Regions from separate parts of the Bradyrhizobium sp. Crot121 genome, predicted to be linked through region 3. Evidence: predicted binding sites of a transcription regulator. Region 3 holds the regulator's gene; each other region holds the start of a gene.
What was found. The regulator PhoB, encoded in region 3, activates phosphate uptake and scavenging genes when phosphate is short. The targets are predictions, from matches to a motif close to TGTCATNNANCTGTCAT.

Region 1 (3,280 bases), on a different contig from region 3:
TATTCCGCCGGAGAGCGCGAGGAATTTTTTCGCTACGTCTGCTTGACGAGGGGAATAATTCGGCAAGTGGCTTTCGGCGAAATTCACCGATCCGCCCCTGTCCATCCATTGCCCCCTGTGTCGGTTTTTGCCGGATTTGCGTCATTTCGGAGCGCGGCGTGAGCGAGTAAGTTGCGCGGAGGGGGCGAGGTGACGAATTCGTTGAGCGACGTAAGCAATGAACTGGCGGCTTTTCGCGTGGGGCGGTGTTGCCGCCGCCGCGCTTTTCTTGACCATTGGTGGTGGCTGGCTTCTGACGCTGCCCTCGCGAGCTGCGTCTGGAAACGCGCCGCCGATCGCAAGCCAGGAGGGTGATGCGACCATCGCGGCGTTGAAGCCGCCGAAACGGCAGCGGCCGCTGATCGCGATCGTCGGCATCAATGAGCAGACCGAAACCACCGACTATCTGATGCCCTATGGCATCCTCAAGCGCGCCGACGTCGCCGACGTGGTGACGCTTGCGACGAGACCCGGACCGGTGACGCTGTTTCCGGTGCTGAAGGTCGAGCCGGATGCCACCATCGCAGCATTCGATGCCGAGCACCCTGATGGCGCCGACTATGTCATCGTCCCCGCCATGAGACGTGACGACGATCCGGTCGTCGTGCAATGGATCAGGCAACAGGCGCAAAAGGGCGCGATCGTCATCGGTGTCTGCGTCGGCACCATGGTGGTCGCCAGCACTGGACTGCTCGACGGCAAGCGCGCGACGACGCATTGGTACTCCCTGAAAGACCTGCGCGAGAAGCATCCGACGATCCATTACATCAGGGACCGCAGGATCGTGGTCGACCAGGGCGTTGCGACCACAACGGGGATCACAGCTTCGATGCCGATGTCGCTCACGCTGGTCGAAGCGATCGCCGGCCGCGAGAAGGCAGAAGCCGTTGCCCGCGACATCGGCCTGCCCCATTGGGATGCCCGCCACGACAGCGGCGCGTTCCAGTTCACACGACCGTTCGCGCTCACGGCGATCGGGAACACGCTCGCGTTCTGGAACAAGGAGCAGCTCGGCATCGCGCTTGCGCCCGGCATCGACGAAGTCTCGCTCGCGCTCGCAGCGGACGCATGGTCGCGGACCTATCGTTCGCGCACCGTGACCTTTGCCGCGACGGCGGAGGCGCAGCCAAGCCGCAACGGCCTGCGCATCCTGCCTGATCAGGTCGCGGCCCAGTGGCCCGCCGAGCGATTGCTGCAACCGGTCGGATCACTGGCGCCGGCGCAGGCGCTGGACCAGACCTTGCTGCGGATCGAGGCACGCTATGGCGGCCGCACGGCCGATTTCGTCGCCATGCAGCTCGAATATCCGAGGGAACGCGTACCGGATTGAAGCGGCGTCGGCTCGCCACCAACAATTTTCCCCCGCCGGCGCCACCGTCATCTGCCTGTCACGAAATGTGCCGACTTCTCGCTCGGACCATTTCGAGGACACCGATGGACTATTTCCGACGCTTCACCTTCCTGTTCGCGGCGCCCGTATTCGATCCGGAGGATCTCGAGGGCATCCGCTTCAACCAGATCATCGACGAGATCCAGCGCTCCGGCTTCGAGGTCGTGCGCGCCCGCAAGCTCGAGGATGCCGAGATCGCGGTGCAGACCGACGCGGCGATCGGCTGCATGGTGGTGGACTGGGGCAAGAAGGGGCTGGAGGGCAAGACCGCATCGCTGATCAATTTGATGCGGCGGCGCGGCCTCGACTTCCCGATCATCCTCCTGATCCGCCGCAAGCGGTTCGAGGACCTGCCGGTCGAGGTGCTCGACTTCATCGACGGCTATGTGTTCCTATCAGAGGAAACGCCGCCGTTCATTGCCAAGAATTTGATCAGCCGCCTCAAGCAATATGCCGAGACGCTGAAGACGCCGTTCTTCGGCGCGCTGGTCGACTATGCCGAAGAGGGCAACCAGCTCTGGACCTGCCCCGGCCACAATGGCGGCGTGTTCTACAGCCGCAGCCCGATCGGGCGCGTGTTCGTCGAACATCTCGGCGAGGCCGTGTTCCGCGATGACCTCGACAATTCCGTGCTCGACCTCGGCGACCTCCTGACCCATGAGGGCCCGGCACTGCGGGCGCAGAAGGAAGCCGCCAGGATCTTCGGCGCGGAGAAGACCTATTTCGTGCTCAACGGCACCTCCACGTCCAACAAGGTCGCACTCGGCTCGCTGGTCACCGACGGCGACCTCGTGCTGTTCGACCGCAACAATCACAAGGCCGCCCACCATGGCGCGCTGCTGCTCGGCGGCGGCATCCCGGTCTATGTGCCGACCGTTCGCAACGCCTGGGGGCTGATCGGGCCGATGCGCTGGGACATGCTCGACGAGACGTCGCTGCGCGAGCGCATCCGCAACCATCCGCTGGTCAAGGACAAGGAGGCCTGGAAGCGGCCCCGTCCCTTCCGCGTCGCCGTGGTCGAGCAGTGCACCTATGACGGCACCATTCATAGTGCGGAGATGATCCTGAGGCGCATCGGTCATCTCTGCGACTACATCCTGTTCGACGAAGCCTGGGCCGGCTTCATGAAGTTCCATCCGATCTATGCCGGCCGCTTCGCGATGGGACTTGCCGACCTCGGCCCCGAGGCGCCCGGCATCATCGCCACGCAATCGACCCACAAGCAGCTCGCCAGCTTCTCGCAGGCTTCGCAGATCCATGTCCGCGACCGCCACATCAAGGGCCAGAAGCGCCGGGTCGAACACCGGCGTTTCAACGAGAGCTTCATGCAGCACGCCTCGACCTCGCCGTTCTATCCGCTGTTCGCCTCGCTCGACGTCGGCGCGCAGATGATGAAGGGCCGCTCCGGCGAGGTGCTGTGGGACGACACGATCCGGCTCGGCATCGAGCTGCGCAAGAAAATCCGCGCCACCCGCCGCGAGTTCGAGGAGAACGAGGCGCGTCCCGAGCGGCGCTGGTTCTTCGAACCATTCGTGCCGGATCGCGTGATGATCCCGGACGTCGCGCGCGAAGGCGGGGCGCACAATGTCGCCTGGGAAACCATCTCTACCGACCAGCTCGCGACCAACCCTGCGTTCTGGCAGCTCAAGCCTGACGATAGCTGGCATGGCTTCCCGGAGATGACGGCGGGCTTTGCCATGACCGACCCGAACAAGCTGACGCTGCTCACGCCGGGATTCGACCATGCCACGGGCGCGTATGCCGAACACGGCATCCCCGCCCCGGTGGTGGCGCAATATCTGCGGGAGAACCGGATCGTGGCCGAGAAGAACGACCTCAACTCCCTGCTCT
Region 2 (3,280 bases), on a different contig from region 3:
TTCAAGGGCAACGATATCGAGCGGTTCTATCGCTACGGCCTGCTGACCAATTCGAACCTGAAGATCTACAAGCCCTGGCTCGACCAGCAATTCATCGACGAGCTCGGCGGCCGCGCGGAAATGTCGGCGTTCATGACCGCGCAAGGGTTCGCCTACAAGATGAGCGCCGAGAAGGCGTATTCGACCGACAGCAATCTCCTCGGTGCAACCCACGAGGCCAAGGATCTCGAGAGCCTGCAAAGCGGTATCAAGATCGTCAATCCGATCATGGGCGTGCCGTTCTGGCGCGACGACTGTGTCGTCAGGGCCGAACAGGTCACCGTGCGCTTCGAGGAAGGCCAGCCCGTCGCGCTGAACGGCCAGACTTTCCCGGACCCGGTGGCGCTGTTCCTCGAGGCCAACGCCATCGGCGGCAGGCATGGTCTTGGCATGAGCGACCAGATCGAGAACCGGATCATCGAGGCAAAGAGCCGCGGCATCTATGAAGCTCCCGGCATGGCGCTGCTGCACATCGCCTATGAGCGCCTGATCACCGGCATCCACAACGAAGACACCATCGAGCAGTACCGGATCAACGGCCTGCGCCTTGGCCGGCTGCTCTACCAGGGGCGGTGGTTCGATTCTCAGGCTCTCATGCTGCGCGAAACCGCCCAGCGTTGGGTGGCGCGCGCCATCACCGGTGAGGTGACGCTCGAGCTGCGCCGCGGCAACGACTATTCGATCTTGAACACCGAGAGCCCGAACCTGAGCTATCAGCCGGAGCGGCTGAGCATGGAGAAGGTGGAGGATGCGGCGTTCACGCCGGCGGACCGTATCGGCCAGCTCACAATGCGCAACCTCGACATCGCCGATACCCGCACCAAGCTGGATCTCTACGCGGAGACAGGCTTGCTGTCGCTCGGCGAGGGCTCGAACATCTTGAGGCTCGATAGCGACAAGAGCTGAAGCGTGTGAGCTCCGTAGCCCGGACTACGCTTGCGCTCCATCCGGGCTACGGACTGCGACGATCCATCGCCGGTATCCAGGCTCGATGTGTAATGGACGCGTCATTCGGCGCGGCTAGTCTCGTCGCCTGCGCGCCCGTGACCTCCGTACTGCAGCCGGACGGCGCGGGCGAACAATTGTGGGGCGCAAATCATGATCAAGCCATTTGCCGGTGCCGCTCTCCTCGTCCTGTTGTCCGGATCGCCGACGCTAGCCCAGACGATCTATCCGATCGACCGCGCCGACATCCTCGCCAGCGCCCATTTCGACTTCAAGGTCGAGTTTCCCGATCGCGTTGATCCGGCGAATGTGAAAGTCACGGTGAACGGCGCGGATTATTCCGCAGCGTTCGGCCAGCCCGGCACCTTCGTGGAGCACGAAGACGGCAAGGAGCAGTCGGCCCTGATCGTTCGCGACGTCGCATTGACCAAGCCCGGAAGCGTGAAGGTGGAAGTCTCTGACGGCGCACGCAGCCGCACTGTCGTGTGGTCGGTTTACGACACCGGTCCGCGCAAGGCCAAGAACGTGATCCTGTTCATCGGTGATGGACTGTCGCCGGCGCATCGGGTTGCGGCGCGTATGCTCTCCAAGGGAATTGCGGAAGGCAAAAGCCTCGGCAAGCTTGCCATCGACGACATGCCGCATATGGCGCTGGTTGCGACTGCCGGCTCCGATTCGATCATCACCGATTCGGCGAATGCGGCCAGCGCCTACGCCACGGGCCACAAGACCGCCGTCAACGCGTTGGGTGTCTACGCTGATCGCTCCACAAGCCCGTTCGATGATCCCAAGGTCGAAACCATCACCAGCGTCGCGAAGCGGCGGCTTGGTCTGGGCATCGGGATCGTCACCAACACCGAAGTCGAGGATGCCACACCGGCGGCAATGGTCGCGCATACCCGCCGCCGCGCCGCCTATGATGAGATCGTCGCGCAGCTCTTCGCCGCCAAGCCCGATGTCCTGATGGGAGGAGGCAGCGCGAATTTCCTGCCGCAAGCAGCAGCGGGAAAGCGCAAGGACGACATCGATTACATCGCCCGCTTTCGCGATGCCGGCTATCAGGTGGTGACGACAAAGTCCGAGCTTGATGCCTCGGCTGCGAAACCCGACACGAACAAGCTGCTGGGACTGTTTGCCTCCGGCAACATGGACGGCGTCCTGGACCGCAAGTTCCTCAAAGGCGGCAGCGTCGGCAAGTTTCCCGAACAGCCCGACCTGACCGAGCAGGTGCAGGCCGCGCTGAAAGTGCTGTCGAAGAACGATGCCGGCTTCTTCCTGATGGTGGAATCGGGACTAATCGACAAATACGCTCATCTCCTGGACATGGAGCGCGCGGTCTACGACACGATCATGCTCGACAATGCCGTTCGTTTTGCGCGCGACTGGGCGCAGGCCCGCGGCGACGACACCTTGATCCTGGTGGTGGCGGACCACAATCATCCCAACAGTCTTGTCGGCACCATCAATGACGACATGACTAAGACGCCCAACGTCCCGTTCCGCGAACGCGTCGGCGTCTATGACAAGGCGGGATTCCCCAACTATCCGGCTGCCGATGCGGAAGGCTATCCCTCGCGGGTGGATGTCAGCCGGCGGCTCGCGATTTTCTCGGCCAGCCTGCCGGACCATTACGAAACCTTCCGCCCCAAGCTCGATAACCCGAATGATCCGACGGCGAAGGGCGATGAGCCTGGGACTTTCAAAGCCAACGACAAATACAAGGACGTTCCGGGAGCCGTGCTACGCCCCGGCAATCTGCCGGCGATGATCGGCGCCAGCGTGCATTCGGGAGAAGACGTCATCCTGACAGCAACCGGCCCAGGCAGCGAACGCGTTCATGGTTCGATGGACAACACGGACGTCTTCCGTGTCATCGCCGATGCGCTGGGACTTGCCGCACCGGCGCCGTAGCCTCGCGAGCTCTTGTAGCGTGGGCGAAGCGAAGCGTGCCCGCGATCAACACTCCGCTCGGAGGCGGGCACGCTACGCTTTTGCCCATCCCGACAGGTTCTGCGTTCACGCCTCTGCGCGCGGGAGCCATCTGGAAGTCGCGACAATATGAGGCACCAGCCGGCCCAACCAAACCCGGCATTGGCCGACCTACCGGTGACAGCCCTTTTGATCACGGAGGCATCAATGGCCAAGTATCGGCACGACCTGCCACAGCGGCGCGGCGGCATCTTCCTGACCGACGGCGGCATGGAAACGACGCTGATCTTCCACCACAGCCTCGAGCTGCCGCACTTTGCCGCTTTCGTCCTGCTCGATTCCGCGGATGGTCGTGAGCACCTCAAGC
Region 3 (3,280 bases):
CCGCACGGTTGCGGTGCGGCCCGAAGTTATCCTGTTCGACGAGCCCTGCTCGGCGCTCGATCCGATCTCGACCGCCAAGGTCGAGGAGCTGATCCAGGAATTGTCGGAGGACTACACGATCGCGATCGTCACGCATAACATGCAGCAGGCGGCGCGCGTCTCCGACAAGACCGCGTTCATGTATCTGGGCGAACTGATCGAGTTCGACGACACCAGCAAGATCTTCACCTCGCCGAGCGATCGACGCACCCAGGACTACATCACCGGCCGGTTTGGTTGAGGAGGGACATCATGGCTTCTGAACATACCGCCAAGGCATTCGACAGCGATCTTCAGGAACTGACCCGTCTGGTCGCAGAGATGGGCGGGCTGGTCGAACGGATGATCACCGAATCCGTCGATGCGCTGATCCGCCGCGACGTCGCGCTCGGCAAGCGTGTCGTCGCTTCCGACATCGAGATCGACAGCCTGCAGCGCGTGATCGAGGAGCGCGCCGTGCTGACGATCGCCCGCCGCCAGCCGATGGCTGTCGACCTGCGCGAGATCGTCGGCGCGATGCGGGTGGCGACCGACCTCGAGCGGATCGGCGACCTCGCCAAGAACATGGGCAAGCGCGTCGCCGCGCTGGAGAACGACTTCCAGCCGCTGAAGCTGATCCGCGGCCTGGAGCACATGACCGACCTCGTGCTGTCGCAGGTCAAGTCCGTGCTCGACGCCTATGCCGCGCACGATCTGCCGGCGGCGATGAACGTCTGGAAGAGCGACGAGGAGGTGGACGCGATCTGCACCTCGCTGTTCCGCGAGCTCCTCACCTACATGATGGAAGATCCGCGCAACATCTCGTTCTGCATCCACCTGATGTTCTGCGCCAAGAATATCGAGCGGATCGGCGACCACGCCACCAACATCGCGGAAACGGTCTTCTACATGATCGAGGGTCAGCAGATCACCGACAAGCGGCCGAAGGGGGATATGACGACGTTCGCCACGACCGTTCCGGGCAACTAGAGCAACATCCGGAAAGTCGACGCCGGCTTTCAGCCAAGATCCTGCTCAAACATCAAAGGAAGAGTGGGATGACGATTCAAGCAGAGAGTCATCCCGCTATAGGAGAAGCCAAGCCGATGAGCGCACGCATTCTGGTGGTCGAAGACGAAGAAGCGCTGACGACGCTGTTGCGCTACAATCTCGATGCAGAAGGCTATGATGTCGAAACGGTCGCCCGTGGAGACGATGCGGACACAAGGCTCAAGGAACGTATTCCCGACCTTGTCGTGCTCGACTGGATGCTGCCGGGACTCTCCGGCATCGAGCTGTGCCGCCGTCTGCGGGCGCGGCCGGAGACCAAGCAGCTCCCGATCATCATGCTGACCGCGCGCGGCGAGGAAAGCGAGCGCGTGAGGGGGCTGGCGACCGGTGCCGACGACTACATCGTCAAGCCGTTCTCGGTGCCTGAACTGCTCGCGCGGGTGAAGGGCCTGTTGCGCCGGGCAAGCCCGGAGCGGCTCGCCACCGTGCTCACCTATGGCGACATCGAACTCGACCGCGAGAAGCGCCGCGTCGCGCGCTCGGGCCGCCCGATCGATCTCGGCCCGACCGAATATCGCCTGCTGGAGTTCTTCCTGGAGCATCCCGGCCGCGTGTTCAGCCGCGAGCAGCTGCTCGACAGCGTTTGGGGCCGCGACATCTATATCGACGAGCGCACCGTCGACGTTCACATCGGCCGCCTGCGCAAATTGCTCAATCCCGGCCGCGAGCAGGACCCGATCCGTACCGTCCGCGGCGCGGGCTACGCGCTCGATGATCGCTTCGCGAAGGCCGAGCAGTCGTAAACCGGCGACCTCAATCCGTAGCCCGGGTGCAGCGAAGCGTAACCCCGGGGAAATTTGGACCCGCCGATACAGCGTTCCCGGGTTGCGCTGCGCTCCACCCAGGCTACGATCTGTCGTCGGCTTACTTGCCTTGTGACGGCTTGACCGTCGGACGGCGGCGGTCAGCCGCCGGCTGGTAGGCGATGCGGGAGTGGTGCGCGCAATAGGGCAGGCCGGGAAGCGCCTTGCCGCCGCAGAAGAAGAATTCCGGGCTCGAGGGATCGCCGACCGGCCAGTGGCAGGTGGCCTCGTTCAATTCGAGCAGCGACAGCCGCTGGCTCATCGGCACCACATTGTCGTAGGCGATAGGGTCCGCTTCCACCTCCACCTCGAAGGCGTGGGCGAGCGCGGTGTTGCCGCGGGAGACCGGACGCGCCACGCGCATCATCGGCTGTGCGGGACGCGCCTTGCGCTGCCGCGGCGCGGCTGCAGCAGGACTCTTGGCGCGGCCCGAGAGGCCGAGCCGGTGCACCTTGCCGATCACCGCATTGCGGGTCACGTTGCCCAGTTCCGCAGCGATCTGGCTGGCCGAGAGGCCACCTTCCCAGAGCTTTTTCAACTGCTCGACGCGTTCGTCGGACCAGGTCAATACCGTCATCGCATCTTTCCCTTCGCGTTGCGCCGGCCGATCCTGGGACAGCGCTGCGATGCCTAATCTCAAAAATCCCTGCGGGCAGAATCCCTTAAGGCTCGCCGGGCACGAAAACCGCACCCGAACGTGTACGCCGCACACAAAGGACTCTAAGGGATCAAAACTGCCGCACGAGATGTCGTACCCGACAGGCTAGACGCTACAATATGGCGTGACTCTGGCGCAAGAGTCCGCGCCTATGCGTCCACATGTTCCGACATTTAGGGATTGCAATCGGGCTTTTCCACCACACCGGAAAACTGCGGATTACCGGCACTTTGCAGCGCAGCCTGGCGGCTTCGTGGCGATTGACAGCACCCGCCGCGCGCATAGAATGCCTTCACGTGCCGCCCTGCAAAGGCGGCACGTTTTGTTTTCGCTGGATGAGCTCCAGCCGCGTGTCTGCATCGCTGCACGCCGCCGGGGCTTGTCTGAAAGGCTTGTCTGAACCCTTCAGTGATCGCCATGACCGACCGCGCCACGTCGCATCTGCTTCCCGTTTTTGCCAGGGCCGATCTCGGCTTCGAACGCGGCGAAGGCTGTTGGCTGATCTCGACCAAAGGCGAGCGTTATCTCGACTTCACCTCCGGCGTCGCGGTGAACGCGCTCGGCCATGCCCATCCGCATCTGGTGAAGGCGCTGCAGGAACAGGCGACGAAGCTCTGGCACATGTCGAACCTGTTCAAGAGCCCGGACGGCGAGAAGCTTGCCGCGCGGCTGTGCGAGCAGAGTTTTGCGGACTTGGTGTTCTTCTGCAATTCCGGCGCGGAAGCGATGG

Region 1: the regulator PhoB is predicted to act here: its motif matches at 1,415-1,431, upstream of AC5ZGW_RS30850 (Orn/Lys/Arg family decarboxylase).
Region 2: the regulator PhoB is predicted to act here: its motif matches at 1,034-1,050, upstream of AC5ZGW_RS06145 (alkaline phosphatase).

The regions. Positions count from the first base shown of each region.
Region 1 covers NZ_JCAMOR010000047.1:47,682-50,961, reverse strand. Annotated here, with positions in the region: gene AC5ZGW_RS30855 (DJ-1/PfpI family protein) at 218-1,369, shown strand; gene AC5ZGW_RS30850 (Orn/Lys/Arg family decarboxylase) at 1,474-3,280, shown strand, end outside.
Region 2 covers NZ_JCAMOR010000004.1:25,856-29,135, reverse strand. Annotated here, with positions in the region: gene argG (argininosuccinate synthase) at 1-945, shown strand, start outside; gene AC5ZGW_RS06145 (alkaline phosphatase) at 1,138-2,895, shown strand; gene AC5ZGW_RS06140 (homocysteine S-methyltransferase family protein) at 3,121-3,280, shown strand, end outside.
Region 3 covers NZ_JCAMOR010000006.1:53,102-56,381, reverse strand. Annotated here, with positions in the region: gene pstB (phosphate ABC transporter ATP-binding protein PstB) at 1-280, shown strand, start outside; gene phoU (phosphate signaling complex protein PhoU) at 292-1,008, shown strand; gene phoB (phosphate regulon transcriptional regulator PhoB) at 1,125-1,832, shown strand; gene AC5ZGW_RS08555 (GcrA family cell cycle regulator) at 1,954-2,469, opposite strand; gene AC5ZGW_RS08550 (aspartate aminotransferase family protein) at 2,968-3,280, shown strand, end outside.